2 regions of the Arthrobacter flavus genome follow, and region 1 is predicted to be linked to the other one. Evidence: predicted binding sites of a transcription regulator. Region 1 holds the regulator's gene; the other holds the start of a gene.
What was found. Region 1 encodes LexA, which represses DNA repair genes until DNA is damaged. Its sites were predicted from a motif close to TCGAACANNTGTTCGA; they were not measured.

Region 1 (6,950 bases):
CACCTTCCAGTCCCCGCGGCACCAACTGGCGCAGCGCTGCGAGGTCCTCAAGGCTTGAGATGCCGCCCGATGCGACCACCGGGCGGGAGGTCCGCTCAAGCACCTGCTCCAGCAGCTCGAGGTTGGGGCCGCGGAGAGTGCCGTCCTTGGTGACGTCGGTGACCACGTACCGGGAGCAGCCCGCGTCTTCGAGGCGCTGCAGGACTTCCCACAGGTCGCCGCCCTCTTCAGTCCAACCGCGGGCCGCCAGGGTGGTGCCCCGGACGTCCAACCCGACCGCGATCTTGTCGCCGTAGCGGGCGATGGCCGCTGCCGTCCACTCAGGGTTTTCCAGTGCCGCGGTCCCGAGGTTCACCCGGTGCGCGCCGAGTTCCAACGCTGCATCAAGGGAAGCGTCGTCGCGGATCCCCCCGGACAGCTCCACCTTGATGTCGAGTTCGTTCACCACGCGCCCGAGCAGTTCACGGTTGGAGCCCCGGCCGAAGGCCGCGTCAAGGTCCACCAGGTGCACCCATTCGGCGCCGTCGTGCTGCCAGGCGAGGGCCGCCTCAAGGGCGTCACCGTAGCCTGTTTCGCTGCCGGCCTCGCCCTGGACCAGGCGGACAGCCTGCCCGTCGACGACGTCGACGGCGGGAAGCAGTTCGAGAATGGGGGATTCAGTAAAAAGGCTCATCGGGGGTTATGACTCTTTCGTAGCTGTCGGAGGTCTGGAATCAGATGTCGGTCAGGGTCAGGAGGTAGGCAGCCAGTAACGCCATTCCCGCCAGGACCCAGAAGCTGATGATCAGGGCCTTGGGTAGTTCCTGCCGGCGGAAGGAGATGGCCCCACCGATCAGCAGGCCAGCAAGCCCCATCAACACTATGCTCCACATGGCTACCGCAGCCCGGCTGTCCAGTTGGAGAGCAGACGGGCCCCGGCGTCGCCGGACTTTTCGGGGTGGAACTGGGTGGCGCTGAGGGGACCGTTTTCGACGGCGGCGATGAACTGACCGCCGTGGTCCGCCCAGGTCACCATTGGGGGTTTCATGGCTGGCTGGGTGACCTCAAACTTCCACTGCTGCACCCCGTAGGAGTGCACAAAGTAGAAGCGCTCGTCCTCGATGCCGTCGAAGAGTTGTGATCCTTCGGCGGCCTTCACCGTGTTCCAGCCCATGTGCGGCACGACGTCAGCCTGCAACCGTTCAACGGTACCTGGCCATTCGCCCATGCCTTCGGTCCGGACCCCGTGCTCGACGCCCTCCTCGAAGAGGATCTGCAGACCGACGCAGATGCCAAGCACCGGCCTGCCGCCCGCCACCCGCCGGCCGATCATGCGTAGCGCATCGACGTCCTTCAAACCCTTCATCACGGTCGCGAAGGCTCCGACGCCGGGCACCACCAATCCGTCGGCGTTCAGGACGTCGTCGGGCTTCGCGCTCAAGGTCACCTCAGCGCCGACGTGCTCCAGCGCGCGAACCGCTGAACGGATGTTCCCCGAACCGTAGTCCAGGACCGTGACGCGTGGCGCACTCATAAGGCCCCCTTGGTGGACGGGATGCCCTCCACCCGTGGGTCCGGTTCCACTGCGGCGCGGAGCGCCCGGGCAAACGCCTTGAACTGGGCTTCGACAATGTGGTGTGGATCCCGCCCACCCAACACCGTCATGTGCAGGCAGATCTGGGCATGCAGCGTGATCGCTTCGAAGACGTGCCGGGTCAGCGACCCGGTGAAGTGCCCACCGATCAGGTGGTATTCCTGGCCTGCGGGCTCACCCGTGTGCACCAGGTATGGCCGTCCGGAGATGTCGACGACGGCGTTGGCCAGTGCCTCGTCCAGCGGAACGCTCGCTTCGCCGAACCGGCGGATGCCCGCCTTGGTCCCCAGGGCTTCCCGCAGCACCTCGCCGATGGTGATGGCAACGTCCTCGACGGTGTGGTGGACATCGATGTGTGTGTCACCGGTGGCACGGACCGTGAGGTCGATCAGTGAGTGCTTGGCCAGCGCCGTCAGCATGTGGTCGTAGAACGGCACCGAGGTGCTGATCTCCGCGCGTCCGGTGCCGTCCAGATCGAGCTCGACAAACACCGACGACTCGCTGGTGGTCCGTTCCCGGCTCGCAGTGCGTCCGACAGTGGTTTCCACGCTCATGGCTATCCTTCGATTGATACGTAGCGGATGGGTGACGGTAGGGACAGCACCGGGCGCCGCTTGAAAAGAGTCTCTTACCAGTCTAGGAGACGGCCCGCTCCAGCAGGGCACCCAGGGTCTCGAGGAACACTGTGGTTTCCGTCTCTGTGCCAGCGGTGACCCGGAGGTGACCGGGAATACCGACGTCGCGAATGAGCACTCCCCCATCAAGCAGGCCCTGCCAGATCCGGTGCGGGTCGTCCAGGCCACCGAAGAGAACGAAGTTGGCATCCGAGGGAACCGGGGTCAATCCGAGCTGCAGAAGCCCGGCCACTATCCGGTCGCGTTGCACCTTGATGTTTTCCACGTTGGCAAGCAACAGGTCAGAGTGGGTCAGGGCCGCGTTCGCTGCCGCCTGGGTAATGGCCGACAGGTGGTAGGGCAAGCGGACCAGTCGGAGCGCGTCAGCGACTTCGGGCGCCGACGCCAGGTAGCCGAGCCTTGTCCCGGCCATCGCGAAGGCCTTGCTCATTGTGCGGGATACCACCAGCCGTTCCCGTCCTGCCAACAGGCTCAGGGCACTCACGGTGCCCGAGTGGGCGAACTCCGCGTAGGCCTCATCGACGATGACGATCGCCTGGGCGTCCTCGCTGGCCTCGTACACCGCTTCCACCACGTCCAGGCCCAGCGCTGAGCCGGACGGGTTGTTGGGTGAGCAGAGGAAGACCAGGTTGGCGCCGGACTGTCGGACTTCACGGGCCGCGTCCTCGGCGTTGAGGTCGAACTTCTCATTTCCCCGACCTGCGATGTAGCGGGTGCCGGTGCTGCTCGCCAGTAGCGGATACATGGAGTAGGTCGGGGGGAAGCCGATTGCGGATCGGCCCGGTCCGCCGAAGGCTTGCAGAAGGTGCTGCAGCACCTCGTTTGATCCGTTGGCAGCCCACAGGTTCTCCGGCGTCAGGCCGTGGCCGAGGTAGCGCGCCAAATTGGTCCGGAGTTCAGTGAATTCCCGGTCTGGGTAGCGGTTCAAACCCACGACTTCCCTGCTGACCGCCTCGACGATTGCCTGCCGAACATCGTCCGGAACCCCGTAGGTGTTCTCGTTGACGTTGAGGAGGATGGGGACATCCAACTGTGGCGCCCCGTAGGGGTGCTTGCCCCGCAGATCATCGCGCAGGGGTAGCCGGCTCAACCGCTCAAACTGTTCGCTCACCTATCAAGGTTAAGCGTGGAGTGGTGCTGGTGCAGAATCGGTGGGTCTTCCACCGTCATCCTGGTCACCGTGGCGATCGCAGAAACTCCGCACCCGGTGGCCGAAACTGGCCGACCGGGTTGGAGGGTTCTGCGGGGATGTCCTGGCGGCGTGAGGCACTGGCCGTGGGAAGTGGCGTCCGGGCAGGCTTACCGGTTGGCGGGCACATCCAATTGCTGACCTGCCTGCAGCACTGACGTGCCCAGGCTGTTGAGCTCGACAATCTCGGAGACGACGACGCGCGGGTCGCGGTCCGGGGCGAACTCGGTAGCCAACTGCCAGATGGTTTCCCCGGCCGCAACGCTGACACTGACGGTCTGGGTGACCTCGCCGCCTTCGGCCGAGGCTTTCGCGGGCGAGTTGAAGAATCCGGCCAGCATCAGGGCAGCTGATGCCAGCAGGACGATCGGCAATCCGACCAGCAGAAGCCGGCCCCTGCGCGTGAGCCGCAGCTTGGTGGGGCTACCCTTGGTCGAGCCGCTCTCGGTGGTGGGGAAATTCTGGTGCGTGGTGATGACAGACATGGATACACCTCTCTGTACTCTCGAATCAGTCCATTCGGTGCCGGGGTATGAATCCGGCACCAACCCTGAAGGTTGAAGAAGATGTTCGAGCTAAAACCGGCCATTCCCGTTTTGTTCGAACTTATCTTCGAATTACTGCTGGTTTATTTTTAGCACTGATTGACGAACTTTGTCGAGACACGATCGAACAAATGTTTGAAAACGGGTTCCAACTCCCATACCGTTAGGGCAAGGATGAAGGTTCGGGATCCAGCAGAAACCAGCACATCATCCGCCACTGACAAAATAAGCTCGGCCCCCAAAACACAGGGATCTGCCGGGGTCCATGGATTCTTATCGAAGGGACAGCGACCGTGAAAGAGTCCGCCGAACCACTGGGCGAGCAGAGCTCAGACATTCCCCCGGCAGCCCTACCAACCCGTGGCCGCCCACGTGGCCGTCAGGTGCCCAAGGGCATGACGCCCCGGCAGAAGAAGATCCTTGAGACCATCCAGCGAGCGATCGGAACCAACGGCTATCCACCCTCAATGCGGGAGATCGGGGACACGGTGGGGCTCGCCAGCCTCTCCAGCGTCACGCATCAGCTGTCGCAGCTGGAACGGATGGGGTACCTCCGGCGAGACCCCAAGCGCCCTCGCGCCATGGAGATTCTGCTGCCTCTGACCCTTGACCACGATCAGCGCAGTGGTGACGAAGGATCGGACCGCGGCACGCTGCCCGACGTCGGCGGCGCAATCGATGCAGCAATGGTCCCGATGGTGGGACGGATCGCCGCCGGTGGGCCGGTGCTGGCCGATCAGGTGGTGGAAGACGTCATGCCCCTACCCCGCCAACTGGTGGGTCACGGCGATTTGTTCATGCTGCGCGTCTATGGCGACTCGATGATTGACGCCGCCATTTGCGACGGTGACTGGGTAGTGGTCCGCCGCCAGCAGGAGGCACAGAACGGTGACATTGTGGCCGCACTCCTCGACGACGAGGCGACGGTCAAGACGTTCCGCCAACGTGACGGCCACACCTGGCTGCTCCCTCAGAACACCCAGTACGAGCCGATCCTGGGAGACCTTGCCACGATCATGGGCAAGGTTGTCTCGGTGATGCGCGCCCTCTAACCCGCTGGGAAGTTAGCTCTGGCAGGCTAGAAGGGCCGGAGCCCACCGGCGCTAGCTATTCGGCGGTGTGGGTTTGCCGGCCAGTCGCTTCAGGACGCCGACCGCCGTCGAGCGGTCAGTGGTGGACCAGAAGGGCGGCAGCGCGGCACGCAGGAAGGATCCGTAGCGTGCGTTGGCAAGCCGGGAATCGAGAATGGCCACCACCCCCTTGTCCTCGGCCGCGCGGATGAGGCGGCCGGCACCCTGGGCGAGCCGGACGGCCGCGTGGGTCGCCGAGACACTCATGAAGCCATTTCCGCCGGCTTTCGCCACGGCCCGCGTGCGTGCAGTCATGAGGGGGTCGTCGGGGCGCGGGAAGGGAATACGGTCGATGGTGACCAGCCTGCAGGACCGGCCCGGCACATCGACGCCCTGCCAGAGTGACATGGTGCCGAAGAGGCAGGTGTCCGGTTCCTCCGAAAACTGTTTGACCAGCGCTGACATTGACGATTCGCCCTGGCACAGAATGTCAAAGTCGACCCGGGGGCGCAGGGCTTCGGCCGCGTCCTCGGCAGCACGACGGGAAGAGAACAGTCCCAGCGCTCCGCCCCGTGACGCTTTGAGGAGTACCTCCAGTTCGTCGAGCTGCTCAGGTGAGGTGCCCCGCTCCGGCTTGGGCAGATCCTTCGCGACATACAGCACGCCCTGCTTCGGATAGTCGAAAGGACTGCCGACGTCGACGCCGGTCCACGACGGCGCCGAGGCACCCGCAAGACCCAGCGAACCGGCAACCGGCCCGAACTCGGATCCGATGGCGAGCGTTGCCGAGGTCAGGACCACTGTGTGATCCGCGAACAATCCCTCCCGCAGCTTCCCAGCCACGGACAGCGGAGCAATGTTGATGGTCGCGGGGGCGTCGTCGTCGGGCTGTGAATACCCGGTGCCCGGCGAGAAGGTGCTGGGCCGTGATGCCCAGAGCACCTCCCCGGCCGGAGTGGCCGTCAGCAGCCGCTCGCACAGTTCGAAGACGGCGAGGACATGGGACTTTGCCATCTGACGTCCGCCGTCGGCTGGGGTCGGCCCGTCTCCCTTGGCATCCGAGAGCACTGCCCGGCAGGCTTCGCGGACCTGGGTGATCGCCGTCTCCTGCTCCTCGGTGAGTCCGGCGGCCATCAATCCCGTGGGAATCGCCGTGACGGTCGATTCGAAGAAGCGGTTGGCGGAGTCGAGGGCCTCGGTGGCGATTGACAGGTGCCGCCGTGCGGCCGACGCGGCCGCGGAGATCATCCCCGCCGACAGCTGGCCGGAGACCGCGCCGGTGACCCGGTCATGCAGTTCGTGGGCTTCGTCGATGACGACGACGTCGTACTCGGGCAGCACCGCAAGCCCTTCGAAGGCGCTGATTGCGAGCATCGCGTGGTTGGTGATGACGATGTCCGCGTCACCTGCCTTCGCCCGGGCCCGTTCACTGAAGCATTCCGCAGCGACCGGGCACTTTTGTGCGCCGAGGCACTCCATGCTGGTCACCGATACCTGCCGCCACGCCTGCTCGCTCACACCCGGGGTGAGCTCGTCCCGGTCTCCCGTGTCGGTGGTTTCGGCCCATTCCCGGAGCCTGACAACCTCGCGGCCCAGCGGGGTGGCCGGGCCGGCGGAAGGGTGCGGTGCGGCGGTGTCCTCGCCAAGGCTAAACAGCGCATCGGGTGCCCCCTCTTCGGGGAATCCCCCGCCCGTTTTGTGCTTGCAGACGTAATTGCCGCGCCCTTTGAGGAGCACCACGTCGACGGGGCGGGGCAACTTGCCTTTGAGGGCCTTCAACAGCCGGGGTACGTCGCGTCCGACTATCTGGGCCTGCAACGCCAGTGTGGCGGTGGAGACGATGGCCGGCTTGTCGTGGGTCAGGGCGTGGGAGATCAACGGGATCAGGTAGGCCAACGACTTACCGGTGCCCGTGCCCGCCTGCACCAGCAGGTGGTC
Region 2 (6,950 bases), on a different contig from region 1:
CTCTCGCCCGTTAAGAGCGTCCCACAGACCACCGCCGGGGCAAGAACCGCGGCGCCGGCGACGGTGCCGGGGCACAGGCTGAACCAGATCGAAGAAGTCCGCAGCAGGGATGGGGCGACGGACTGCGCGTGCTCCTTGTGGGAGCGGCACTTCGCAACCTTGGAGTGGGTGTGCTCTCTAGTTGCTTCTCAAGCCTGGGAAGGGATCTCCATTCCTGGCCGTTCTGTCTTCCATTGAGCAACATCGTCTGGCCTGTGTGCAACAGTCGGCGTATTTAGTAGTCAATCTGACTAGACTTCTAGCTGTACAAGCGCGAAGTGTGGTCATCCTGACTGCACCTACTGAGGAGAACCCATGGCCACCAACAAAGATCACCGTCCGATCAGGGATGCTATTGACCGTGCAGTCCTTGAAGCACTTGACGCTGACTCTCGAATGACCGTGCTGGCCATCGCGCACCGCACAGGGTTAGCCCGCGGGACGGTCCAAGCGCGCCTGGAGCGCTACGAGTCCCAAGGCGCGCTGAGGGACAACAGTGTGCGCATCGCGCCGGAGGCCCTGGGCTTGTTCATCTCAGCGCATGTAGCCGCAGAGCTTGACCAGCACAGGATCGATGTTGCCGTTGAAGGGCTCCGCGCCATTCCCGAAATTGTCGAGTGTCTGGCACCCGCGGGAGAAACAGACCTTCTCTGCCGGGTCGTCGCTCGCGACCCGGATGACCTCTACCGGGTGTCGGAAGAGATTCGCCTCTGCCCTGGAATTTTGCGAACCAGGACCAGCATGTTCCTCCGGCAACCCATCCCCTACCGGATGGGTCCGCTCCTTGCGACGCTGGGTAACTAGACCAACGGGGAGCCACACCCGTTCCGCTGAGCTTCAGACCCGATGGCTGTCTACGTTCTCTATTGCTGTCCTTGCTGCTGCAGGAGGTCGGCGTGGTGAAGTGCGGCAACGTTCGGGTGGGCCCGCAACCGATAGCGCAGGGCGTTATCCCCGTAGGTTTCGAGGATTGGACTGTCGGTCGGATCCGCCGACAGCCCTTGAGCCTTGGCGTGGAACTGCGGGCTCATGCGCAGGGCGGGCATGGTGGCGTCGAGTGCCGGATTGTAGAAGAAGGGCAGCGAAATCCTGTCGGCGCCGGTACCGGGTGAGATGACACGGTGCAAGGTCGCTTTAAGATAGCCGTTTGTCGCCAACTCAAGCATTTCACCGATGTTGACGACAAAGGTTCCAGGAACCTGGGGTACGTCAATCCACTTTCCCTGGTATTCGACCTGGAGCCCGCCCTTTCCCTGCTCTACCAGGAGCAGGGTCAGTACTCCGCCGTCGCGGTGTGAACCGACGCCCTGTTTCGGCTCGTTGCCGGACTCACCGGGGTAGCGCACGATTTTCAGCATCGGGAAGGCGTTGGAACCGAAGGCTTCATCGAAGCTGTCCTCTGGTGCGCCGAGAGACACCGCAAGCGCCCGCAAGAGATCGAGAGAGATGGCGCTCAGTCGCTGTGTCCATTCAGAGACGATCTCCCGCATCTCGGGCAATTCAGCCGGCCACAAATTGGGGCCTTCCAGCCGCCAGTAGTCAGCTACATCTCCCCCCGTTTCCACAGCGTCGCGCTCGACCCCAATGTCGATCTGCTCTCGCCAGTCCACCGCCCGGTCGGTCAGCTCAGCGCCCATCCGGGTGTAGCCACGAAACTGGGGGCTATTAACGTTCTCCAGCGCCAGTTTTTGTTCCTCCGACAGGTCGAAGAAACGCCGGGAGGTGTCGAGCATGGCGTCAATGAGCTCCTGCGGAATGCCATGGCCTGCCAAGTACAGGAACCCGACCTCGTGCATCGCCTTGCGCAAACCGTCCCGGAAGTCTGATGCTTCCTCCGGGCCTGCGTTCAGCTGAGAGTAATCCAGGACAGGCAGTGATTCGAGTGACAAGTTCTTATAGTCCTTTACGACGCGTTTCGGAAACCGGAGTCCGTATCCGCTTCAATGTTACGACCGAAGCCGGGGAGTCGAACGATCCCGTTGCGAAGTATGTCGACCGCCCATGCGGCCGTTTGCACTTCTCGGGTCAGGCCGGGACGTAGCGTCGAACCTGCGGTGTAATCAGGATGCGGTCTTCACGACGAGCACATCACAGGGTGCGTTGTGTACAACACTCCAGGCAACGCTGCCCAGCACCCGCCGGAGCCCTTTCATTCCTACGTTACCTACCACCAGCAGCTGGGCGTCGGTACGCTCTGCCTCCTCGATGAGGACATCCTGCGGCTTGCCCCGTCCCGCAGCGGGGCGGACCTTCACAGAGGGATGTTGTTCCCGCAGCTTCACTGCAACCTGCTCGGCCAGCTTGAGAGCCTGCTCAGCATCGTCCAGTATCCATGTGTCATTGCCGATATGGACGACTTCAGTGTTGCCCGTAATGTGCGCGCTGACCACCACGAGTTCGGCATCGAGGCCCTCAGCAAGAGTCGCGGCGCGTGAGGCTGCCTTAAATGCGGTCTCACTTCCATCCACACCAACAATCACACTTCCGGTCATGACGTGTCCTCCTCGAACTTCGAACCGCAATTGCGGTATGTGGTGCCTACTTGGTTCGCTTACCCTACTCGGTCAAAGAATCGAGTGCCTCTTCGCCGACCCGTGGACCACACCGCCCAGCGCAATGTTGACCGGCAGCTCTCTCCAGCGCCGCAGTGGATCACCGTGAAGTGCGTCGCGGTCACCCGATTCGTCACGCAGGCATGAGAGTGGATCCTTACTGGTGCACTGGCTCGTGGAGGCCTAGATTACGGGCATGACTAGTTCTCCCGTACCAGGCACGCATAGTGATGAACCGCATGACAACACCATCCATGGCAGACTCAATTGGCTGCGAGCCGGTGTACTCGGAGCCAATGACGGAATTGTCTCGGTCGCGGCCCTGGTCGTCGGAGTCGCGGGTGCGACAACGGCAACTCCCGTGATTCTTGCCGCTGGCATCGCCGGTCTTGTCGGCGGTGCGATATCCATGGCTCTTGGAGAGTACGTGTCCGTGAGTAGTCAGAAAGACAGCCAGGAGGCCCTCATCGCCAAGGAACGCCTTGAGCTGGAGACCGAGCCCGAGGCTGAGCTTGTGGAGCTTGCCGGAATCTACCAATCAAAAGGGCTGAGCCCGGACACGGCCCATCAGGTGGCAGTCGAACTCACCAAACACGATGCCCTGGGGGCCCATCTCGAAGCGGAACTCGGATTGCGCGAGGACGCCGTGGCGAGCCCGCTCGCTGCTGCGGGGGCGTCTGCGCTGGCCTTCACCCTTGGAGCGATTCTCCCCCTGCTGACAATCCTTTTGTTTCCAGAGGAGACTCGTGTCCTTTGGACCTTCGGCGCAGTCCTGATTGCCCTCGCCATCACCGGCTACGGAAGCGCACGGATTGGCGACAATCCAGCGACGCGCCCGACTGTGAGGATCGTTCTCGGCGGCGCGCTCGCATTGGCCGCCACCTTCCTCATCGGGTCGCTCCTGGGGACCACCGGAGTGGTCTAATGCTCGACAACGCCCCGGATTTGTCCTTTTTCCTTGAGGCTGCCGACCGGAAAACCGCACTCGAGGTAAATGTTTGTACATTTGGCTTTTCCGAGTAGGTTGATTACAACGCTCCACTAAAAGTGGGGCTCATCGATGCCTCTTACCGAACCCAGCCAGAGGCTTAGGTCCTTGGATAGGAAGGCTGGGACGGGGAAACCACAGGTGGGTTCTTTAGAACCCTTGGGGTGAAGCCGAATGGGGATTTTGTCCTCATGCGGCCGGGTGCCTCCCATCCGAATCCGACAGCTCACCTCGTAGGTATAGGGAGAGATTACCCATGTCATCACATACTCTGCGTGCTCGACATCGCGCCGATACGAAAAGCCGTTCGATTCTTCTCCTCAGCGGGCAGTCCACCCTCTCCCAGTAGGGGCCCAAAGTCGCAGCGCTTGTGGTTGCTTCCGGAATGCTGGCGGCGGGAGCGAGCCCCGCCCACGCTTCGGCGATCGCCCACCCGGCGCAGGATCACACCGTTTCATCGCTCTCATCGGCTGCTTCACCAGTCGAAGTGGAGGCGACCCCCACCGATCAAGGCACTGCGTACACCGTGCAGTCAGGTGATTCGCTGGGAGCTATCAGCGTCCAGACAGGTGTGGCGTTGCACAAGCTCCTGAGCCTGAACCAGCTCACTGTCACGTCAATCATCTACCCGGGAAACACCATCGTCCTGTCAGATGAGTCGAATGCCGAGAATGCTGCAGCGATCGACGCCGGCTCCGCAGGCCCGTCATCAGCGGTTTCCGACTCTAGCCTGACTACACAAAGTGCATCGATCAATGCCCTGAGCACCAGGGTGAGCAACGAGTCAGGAAACATCTGGGATTCCTCGGACGCTCCCCAGAGCGGTACTGCCAACAGCCGTATTCTTGCCTTCGCTAACACGCAGTTGGGCGCTATTCAGGACTGCACCGTCCTGGGCGAAGGAGCATTGCGAGCCGCCGGGGTGATAGGGGTAGGAGATGAGTCCCCCGAGTCCTTGATGGCCTTCGCTACTCCAGTATCGGATCCCCAGCCCGGCGACTTCGTCTACTACGCGGACGGCGGGATGGGCTTTTCACACAACGCCGTCTACCTCGGCGACGGACGAGCCATCCACAGCGGCTGGAACGGTAACCAGACGGTTGAGGAATCCGTCAACGTAGGTTCCGGTCCTGTCTATTACCGGGTCAACCTCTAGTCGACAAACCCGCTGGCTGGGCTCTGACCTGGCCGACCTCGGTGTATTTCGGACATGCCCGGACACCAGATCAGACAGACAGGATCTGGTGTCCGGGTGAATCCTTTCCCCCCTTTTTTCTTTTTCCCTCCCCCTGCGCCTCCCCCAGTGGACGCATGACGCCAGGAGTAATGAAGTGCCACAAGAATCTGATCAACGAACTACAGGTGTTCGATCGGCCACCCTCATCGCTGCCCTGCTTGTCGCCGCGCTCATCCTGATGATTGGGTTGATCGCATCCCAGCGAGCCTCCTCCCCCGCTTCAGATGGATCAGGAACAGACGTCGCAGAGGAATCCGGTGGCCGGGAGGAAGAAAAGTTCGATTTATCCCGGCGCATCGCCGACGACCCGTTAGCAATAGGTGAGGTTGACGCCCCAGTTGTTTTGGTCGAATACGCCGACTACAGATGCCCGTTCTGCGGGGTTTTCTCGCGCGAGACATTGCCGGCGTTGGTCGAGCAGTATGTAGCTAGCGGGGAACTAAGGATTGAGTGGCGAGATTTGCCGGTCTTCGGGGCCGAGTCTCTTAGCGCTGCAGTTGCCGGCCGGGCAGCAGGGGAACAGGATAGGTTCTGGGAGTTCAATAAGGCCGTCTTCGCTGCGGCCCCCGACCGCGGACATATCAGCCTCCCGCGCGAGGAGCTGATCCGCATCGCAGAAGAAGTTGGGGTAGCCGACATCACGGCGTTCACAGCGGATCTGGACTCGGAGGAGCTCAATCAGGCTGTTCAAACCGACGCTGAGGAAGCCGCAGCCCTGGGAGCTACCGGAACACCCTTGTTTCTGGTGAACGACATCCCCATCTCGGGCGCCCAACCAGTAGAAGTATTTGAACAAGCCATTGAGACTGTGCTGGCAGAAACCAGTCCCCAGTAATGCTCATCGGATACAGCGGGGCGTTCCTCGGTGGTCTCCTCACCCTCCTCAGTCCGTGCTCAGCATTGTTGCTGCCAGCATTCTTCGCGTATGCCTTCAGCACAAAACAGCAACTGGTCGGCCGGACCATGCTCTTCTACGCAGGATTGTTGTGCACCCTCGTACCCCTGGGGGTCTTCGCTGGCACCCTGGGGTCCCTCGTCACCACTGACCGACACATTCTCATCGGGCTCGCAGCCGCCCTCATGATCGTTTTGGGTCTCATTCAGATCCTCGGTGTCCGCCTACCGGCATTCATCCGCACCCGGTCCGCGACTGTCGGTTCCGGCGGTTCCGTCTTCGTCCTCGGATTGGCATACGGGGTCGCAGGAGCCTGCACCGGACCCATCCTTGGGTCAATTCTTACCGTCGCCGCAGCTGGCAGCAACGCCGTCTACGGCGGAATTCTGCTCGCCATCTATGCACTGGGAATGGCAGTCCCGCTGTTCTTTCTCGCTGCACTGTGGGACCGCCTCGGTGTTTCCGGACGTCGGTGGCTTCGTCCCCGCCCTGTAACCATCGGACGGTGGTCCAACACCTGGATTATGGTGATCTCTGGCTCCCTTTCAATCGGCATCGGAATCTTCCTCATCGCCACAGACGGAACAGCGAGTCTGGGTGGGATCCTTTCCGTTACTGACCAGTTCGCCCTCGAGAACGCGGTACGTACCTTCGCGGACTCAATCCCCGACGTAGCTGTCATGCTGTTAATTCTCATGCTCCTCACCGCAACCGGCGCCACCTACTTACGCCGGCGCAGCCACAGGTCATCAGCACCCCCGGATGACTCCGCATCACCAGAAGCGTCTTCGGATCAAGTGTCAAAGGAAGCTCCATGACTCCCCGCACCGGGAACCCCACAACTCAGCGACCCTCTCTGCTCAACGCTCTTCTTCGGTGGCCCTTACGCCGGTGGATCGCCGTGTTATTCGGTGCGGTGGCGACCTTCCTGCTCGTAGCCATTCCAACCGATCTCATCGACACGCCATTATTCAGCCGTGAAGTTCCCCCCACCGGGTGGTCGGTGCCAGCGCTGATCATCTCGTCGGCGCTAAGCGGCCTGGTCCTCGGTACCTATATCGCCCAGGATCGGATTGACGAATCTCCGCGGACCCGTTCGGGCATCGCGGGGGCGATCGTGACCTTTTTTGCCGTCGGCTGCCCCGTGTGCAACAAGATCGTCTTGCTCGCTCTGGGAACCTCGGGAGCGATGCAGTACTTCGAGCCCATTCAACCCGTCCTCGCGGTTCTCGCTATCGG

Region 2: the regulator LexA is predicted to act here: its motif matches at 3,875-3,890, upstream of ABD059_RS01305 (LysM peptidoglycan-binding domain-containing protein).

The regions. Positions count from the first base shown of each region.
Region 1 is NZ_BAAAIJ010000036.1:38,691-45,640, forward strand. Features, by position in the region: gene priA (bifunctional 1-(5-phosphoribosyl)-5-((5-phosphoribosylamino)methylideneamino)imidazole-4-carboxamide isomerase/phosphoribosylanthranilate isomerase PriA) at 1-673, opposite strand, end outside; gene ABD059_RS09280 (hypothetical protein) at 714-854, opposite strand; gene hisH (imidazole glycerol phosphate synthase subunit HisH) at 875-1,513, opposite strand; gene hisB (imidazoleglycerol-phosphate dehydratase HisB) at 1,510-2,127, opposite strand; gene ABD059_RS09295 (histidinol-phosphate transaminase) at 2,210-3,319, opposite strand; gene ABD059_RS09300 (LysM peptidoglycan-binding domain-containing protein) at 3,508-3,882, opposite strand; gene lexA (transcriptional repressor LexA) at 4,338-4,994, shown strand; gene ABD059_RS09310 (ATP-dependent DNA helicase) at 5,046-6,950, opposite strand, start outside.
Region 2 is NZ_BAAAIJ010000003.1:66,059-73,008, reverse strand. Features, by position in the region: gene ABD059_RS01325 (Lrp/AsnC family transcriptional regulator) at 355-843, shown strand; gene ABD059_RS01320 (isopenicillin N synthase family dioxygenase) at 903-1,928, opposite strand; gene ABD059_RS01315 (universal stress protein) at 2,100-2,531, opposite strand; gene ABD059_RS01310 (VIT1/CCC1 transporter family protein) at 2,788-3,516, shown strand; cyclic di-AMP (ydaO/yuaA leader) riboswitch at 3,657-3,833, shown strand; gene ABD059_RS01305 (LysM peptidoglycan-binding domain-containing protein) at 3,950-4,735, shown strand; gene ABD059_RS01300 (DsbA family protein) at 4,911-5,651, shown strand; gene ABD059_RS01295 (cytochrome c biogenesis CcdA family protein) at 5,651-6,529, shown strand; gene ABD059_RS01290 (hypothetical protein) at 6,526-6,950, shown strand, end outside.